2 regions of the Streptomyces sp. NPDC044063 genome follow, and region 2 is predicted to be linked to the other one. Evidence: riboswitches for the same ligand, from Rfam matches in the RefSeq annotation. Region 2 holds a riboswitch; the other holds the start of a gene.
The links. A riboswitch is a leader RNA that binds a small molecule or an ion and turns the genes downstream of it on or off. The one in region 2 is predicted to bind S-adenosylmethionine.

Region 1 (3,051 bases), on a different contig from region 2:
AGACCCACATCGCCTTCCGCACCTACTCCCAGCACGACCTGGAGGCCGCCTTCGCGATCGGCCTCGACAGCTGACGGAGCGTCAGGCCGCCGCCTCCGTACGGGCGTCCGGGACGCAGCGGCCGCCCTCCGTGCGGTAGAGCCAGCGCGCCCCGTGCGCCACCAGCTCCCGCACGGCCCCGGTGAACCGCTCGACGTGCTCGTCGGGCGTCCCGGCCCCGAAGCTCACGCGGATCGCGTTGAGCGGCCGGTCCCCGTCCGCCTCCCCGCAGGCGCCGGGCTCGTCCCGCTCGCCGCCCAGCAGCGTCCGGACCAGCGGATGGGCGCAGAAAAGGCCGTCGCGCACCCCGATGCCGTACTCGGCGGACAGGGCCGCCGCGAAGTGCGAGCTGTTCCAGCCCTCCACGACGAAGGAGAGCACGCCCACCCGCGGGGCGTCGTCGCCGAACAGCGACAGCACCCGTACCCCGGGCACCGCGGCCAGCCCCGCGCGCACCCGGGCGAGGAGCTCCCGCTCGCGCTCCACCAGCCGCTCGAAGCCCGCCTCCTGGAGCGCCCGGCAGGCGGAGGCGATGGCGTAGGCGCCGATGACGTTGGGCGACCCGGCCTCGTGCCGGGCCTCGGTCCCGTGCCACTCGACCGCCACCGCGCCGTCCGTCCCGCGCACCACGGAACGGCTGGCGCCGCCGCCCGCCAGGTACGGCTCGGCGTCCCGCAGCCAGTCCGCGCGGCCGGCCAGCACCCCGGAGCCGAACGGCGCGTAGAGCTTGTGCCCGGAGAAGGCGACCCAGTCGACGTCCAGCGCGGCCACGTCCACCGGGTGATGGGGAGCCAGCTGCGCCGCGTCCAGCACGATCCGCGCGCCGTGCGCGTGCGCGGCCGCCGCCAGCTCCCGGACCGGCCACAGCTCACCGGTCACATTGGAGGCACCCGTCACACAGACCAGCGCCGGGCCGTACGGCTCACGGTCGGCGAGCGCCCGCTCCAGCGCCTCGACCGCCTCGCCGGGCGAGCGCGGGGCGCCCAGGACGGTCACGGCCACCTCCGGGCGGCGCGTCCAGGGCAGCAGGGCCGCGTGGTGCTCGGTCTCGAAGACGAACACCCGGCAGCCGGCGGGCAGCACGGCCGCCAGCAGGTTGAGCGAGTCGGTGGTGGACCGGGTGAACAGCACCTGGTCGTCCGGCCGGCAGCCCAGGAAGCCGGCCACCGCGGCCCGGCTGTTCTCGAAGAGGTCGGTGGACAGCTGCGAGAGGTACCCGGCGCCCCGGTGGACGCTGCCGTAGTAGGGCGCGTAGGCGGCGACGTCGTCCCAGACCCGCTGCAACGCCGGGGCGCTGGCGGCGTAGTCGAGGGCGGCGTACGGCACGTCGCCGCCGGTGACGAGCGGGACCCGGACGTCCCGGCCCAGCACGGGCAGCGGTTCGGCGGTGGCGGGCAGGACGGCGGCAGGGCATGCTGACATGGCGAATTCTCCCGGCGGGGATGAGAGGAGGAGGAGACGCGCGCGCCCACCGGCGGACGGGGGCGGCACGGACGTACCGGAGAAGGGGCCGCTGCGGCCCTATCGCATTCGCTGCGTCATGGAAGGAACTCCCTCGGCAACCAGGATCCCTGGCGAGGGATCCGCGCTTGCCGCAGACCTCACTGCCTGCGGCCCGGTCATCACCCGGGGCACCCCGCCACGGAAGGAGGGTTGCCGGACAGCAGGCCGGGGCCGAAGCGCTGTCACTCGTGACCTGCCCAGCATCATGCCACACGATCTTCCACGCGCAAGGGCGCGGTCCGCATCGCGGACCGCGCCCCCGTCACATCCCCCGGAGTCGCTCAGGCGTTGCTGGCCGAGACCCAGCGCTCGAGCACCCGCCGGGCCGCGCCGGAGTCGATCGACTCGGCCGCCCGCGCCAGCTGCGCGCGGATCTGCTCCGCCAGCGGGGCGTCCGCCGGCGACAGCGCGACCAGCGCGGCCGCCGAGTTGAGCAGCACCGCGTCGCGCACCGGCCCGGTCTCCCCCGCGAGCAGCCGCCGGGCGACATCGGCGTTGTACGAGGCGTCGGCGCCCCGCAGGGCCTCCACCGGCACCAGGTCGATCCCCACCTCCCGGGGGTCGAAGGCCTCCTCGCGCACGGCGCCGTCGCGCACGACCCACACCCTCGACGTGGCGGTGGTGGTCAGCTCGTCCAGGCCGTCGTCGCCGCGGAAGACCAGCGCGGACGAGCCGCGCTCGGCGAGCACCCCGGCCAGGATCGGCGCCATCCGCGCGTCCGCGACGCCCGTGGCCTGCGCCCGTACCCGCGCCGGGTTGGTCAGCGGGCCCAGGACGTTGAACGTGGTGCGGATGCCCAGCTCCCGGCGGGCTGGGGCGACATGGCGCAGCGCCGGGTGGAACTTCACGGCGAAGCAGAAGGTGATGCCGGCCTCCTCGGCCACCTCCACCACCCGCTTCGGGGTGAGGTCCAGATTGACCCCCAGCTTCTCCAGCACGTCGGAGGCGCCGCTGGCGGACGAGGCGGCGCGGTTGCCGTGCTTGACCACCTTCGCGCCGGTGCCGGCCACCACGATCGAGGACATGGTGGAGATGTTGACGGTCCGGGCGTTGTCGCCGCCGGTGCCCACGATGTCCACGCTGGGGCCCGGCACCTCGATGAGGTTGGCGTGCGCGTACATCGTGCGGACCAGGCCGGCGATCTCGGCGACCGTCTCGCCCTTGGCGCGCAGCGCCACCGCGAACCCGGCGATCTGGGCGTCGGTGGCCTCGCCGCGCATGATGCGGTCCATGGCCCAGGCGGTCTCGTCGGCGGTCAGGTCCACCCGGTTCAGCAGGGCCTCCAGGACGCCCGGCCAGGACGTGGCCACCGAGCGCTCGCCGCCTGCCGGGGTCGCAACGTTCATGGTCCACACTCCTGGTGGTCGGTCGCCGGTGGACCCGCTGTGCCGGGCCCACTGCTTGTTCCGGTCAAGCCTATCCAGGTCCCGGGACGGCGAAGAGCCCCGTCCGGGAGAGGACGGGGCTCTTGCCGTGGCGATCAGTGATCAGCGGGCGGGGATCAGTGGT
Region 2 (3,051 bases):
ACGCCTCGTACGCCGCCCACTCCTTGCGGAAGCCGCCGTCGAAGACCGGCTCCAGCGGGGTCTGCCACAGCATGTGGTGCGCGAACCACAGCACGGAATTGGCCACGCCGTTGTACGCGGCGGCGAACGTGGCCGGATCGATGTCCAGCATCCGCACCAGGGGTCCGCCGGTGTCCGCCGTGTCCAGCCGCCGGCCCGCGCGGCGGGCCGCCTCGCGGTCGCCGTCGCCCAGCGCCGCGCACACCCAGACGGCCGCCGCCCCTTCGGGGTCCCGGCCGATCTCGCTCAGCCCGGAGACCAGCCCGCCGCCGCCCCGCCCCGCGGCCAGCGAACCGTCCTCGCGCCGCCGGTACGTCACGGGCCCCCGGTTGGAGGCCACGAGGATCGGCGCGGCCCCCCGGCCCGGGCCGGGATGGGTGTGCTCAACGACCATGACGCCAGCCTTGCCCTTCCGGGAACCGCTCAAACGTACGCCTATGCGGCGTGCCGCCGGGCGTACTCCGGTATCCCGGCCATCGGCGGCCGTTCCTCCGTGTCCACCGGGTACGTCCGCGGCACGAAGCCCTCCGCGGTGCGCTCGAACTGGGTGAGCACCGGACGCACCAGATGGCCGCGGGCCAGCCGGAGCTGCGCGGTGCGGTAGATCGCGGCCGCCATCCGGCCCAGGGCCCGGCCGTCCTGGTGCCGGTGCTTGCGTACCCCGACGTCCACCTGGGCGAGCGCGTCCAGGCCCACCGTGTGCAGCGCGTCCACCAGCAGACCCAGCTCGACGCCGTACCCCACCGGGAACGGCAGCCGCTCCAGCAGCTCGCGGCGGGCCGCGTACTCGCCGCCCAGCGGCTGCACGAAGCCCGCCAGCCGCGGCCAGTGGAGGTTGAGCAGCGGGCGCGCCACCAGCTCGGTCACCCGTCCGCCCTGGCCCGGGGCCTCGCCGAGCGGACGGTCGTACATCGCCTTGACGAAATGCACGTCCGGGTCGGTCAGCAGCGGCCCGACGATCCCCGAGACGAACGCGGGGGAGAAGTCCCTCAGGTCCGCGTCGACGAAGCACACGACGTCACCGGTGGTGGCCAGCAGCGACCGCCACAGCACCTCGCCCTTGCCGGGCAGCGTGGGCAGCCGGGGCAGGATCTCGTCCCGGTGCACCACCCGGGCCCCGGCCGCCGCGGCGACCTCGGCCGTGCGGTCGGTGGACCCCGAGTCCACCACCACCAGCTCGTCGACCAGCGGCACGGCGTCCGACATCAGCTCGCGGCGGATCGTCGCCACGATCTCGCCGACGGTCGCCTCCTCGTCGAGCGCCGGCAGCACGACGCTGACGGTGGTGCCCGTGTCGCGTTTCGCGGCGAGCAGCTGGTCGAGCGGACGGTCGGCGGCGGTCCAGGACCGCCGGGCCAGCCAGCGCTCCACCTCTTCCAGCACGTGCATGACTCCTCGGTGTCGATCGTCGCGATGACGCATTCGTGACGCATCTCGGACGCGTCCCATGACGCATCTCGCGGTGCGGACGGGCCCTCGAAGCGGGCCGTCCCTTCCGTTACAGTCTTGAACAACGCGGACGGCCGTCCTATGTCGGGGGTCGTCGCGCGCACAAACGCCCGGGCCGCGCCCGGGCCATACCGCTCATCCAGAGGGGCAGAGGGACACGGCCCGTTGAAGCCCCGGCAACCCTCCAGCCGGTACTCGGTCATCCGACGCGAGGCTCCCGGCGGGGAAGGTGCCAATTCCGTCTCGTGGTGACGTTCGCCGCGAGGAAGATGAGGAGAAAGGGCCTCGCCTCCATGGCTGTCGAAGCCGTTGAAAGTCGTACCGTCGTACCCGCACCCTCCGCTTTCGGCCCCGCCGTCGCGCTCTCCTGCCGCGAGTGCGGCGAGCGCTTCGACCTCGGGCCCGTCTTCGCCTGCGCCTCCTGCTTCGGGCCGCTGGAAGTGGCGTACGAGCTGCCCGCCGGTGACCCCGAGGCGCTCCGCCGCCGCATCGAGGCCGGCCCGCCCAGCATCTGGCGCTACGCCCCCCTGCTGCCCGTACCCGCCGACGTGGCCGGCAAGCCCGGCCTCCACCCGGGCTTCACCCGGCTGGTCAAGGCCGACAACCTCGCCCGCGAGCTCGGCGTGACCGGCGGGCTGTACATCAAGGACGACTCCGGCAACCCCACGCACTCCTTCAAGGACCGCGTCGTCGCCATCGCCGTCGAGGCCGCCCGCGCCTTCGGCTTCACCACCCTGTCCTGCTCCTCGACCGGCAACCTCGCGGGCGCGGTCGGCGCCGCCGCCGCCCGGGCCGGCTTCCGCTCCTGCGTCTTCATCCCGCACGACCTGGAGGCCGGGAAGGTCGTCATGGCCGCCGTCTACGGCGGCGATCTCGTCGGCATCGAGGGCACCTACGACGACGTCAACCGCTTCTGCAGCGAGCTCATCGGCGACCCGCTCGGCGAGGGCTGGGGCTTCGTCAACGTCAACCTCCGCCCCTACTACGGCGAGGGCTCCAAGACCCTCGCCTACGAGATCTGCGAGCAGCTGGGTTGGCGCCTCCCGGACCAGATCGTGGTGCCGGTCGCCTCGGGCTCACAGCTGACGAAGATCGACAAGGGGCTGAAGGAGCTCATCGCCCTCGGCCTCGTCGAGGACCGCCCGTACAAGATCTTCGGTGCGCAGGCCGAGGGCTGCTCCCCGGTTTCGCGGGCCTTCAAGGACGGCCACGACGTGGTCCGCCCGGTGAAGCCCGACACCATCGCGAAGTCCCTCGCGATCGGCAACCCCGCCGACGGGCCGTACGTCCTGGACATCGCGCGGCGCACGGGCGGCGCCGTCGAGGACGTCGACGACGCGCGGATCGTGGACGCCATCGGGCTGCTGGCGCGCACGGAGGGCATCTTCGCCGAGACGGCGGGCGGCGTGACGGTGGGCGTGACGCGGAAGCTGCTGGAGGACGGCGTGCTCGACCCGTCGCTCACCACCGTCGTCCTCAACACGGGGGACGGGCTCAAGACCCTCGACGCCGTGACGGCGGGGCCGACGGCGACGATCCGGCCGTCGCTGGAGGCGTTCCGCG

Region 1: it holds a riboswitch for S-adenosylmethionine, as region 2 does, so the genes downstream of both, AC07BS_RS18470 (aminotransferase class V-fold PLP-dependent enzyme) here and thrC (threonine synthase) in region 2, are expected to answer to the same signal.

Annotation. Positions count from the first base shown of each region.
Region 1 covers NZ_JBWKFM010000013.1:183,333-186,383, forward strand. Annotated here, with positions in the region: gene AC07BS_RS18465 (Lrp/AsnC family transcriptional regulator) at 1-74, shown strand, start outside; gene AC07BS_RS18470 (aminotransferase class V-fold PLP-dependent enzyme) at 82-1,461, opposite strand; SAM riboswitch class IV at 1,620-1,736, opposite strand; gene trpD (anthranilate phosphoribosyltransferase) at 1,824-2,888, opposite strand; gene qcrB (cytochrome bc1 complex cytochrome b subunit) at 3,044-3,051, opposite strand, start outside.
Region 2 covers NZ_JBWKFM010000003.1:260,309-263,359, reverse strand. Annotated here, with positions in the region: gene AC07BS_RS06405 (alpha,alpha-trehalose-phosphate synthase (UDP-forming)) at 1-433, opposite strand, end outside; gene AC07BS_RS06400 (glucosyl-3-phosphoglycerate synthase) at 475-1,422, opposite strand; SAM riboswitch class I at 1,621-1,764, shown strand; gene thrC (threonine synthase) at 1,782-3,051, shown strand, end outside.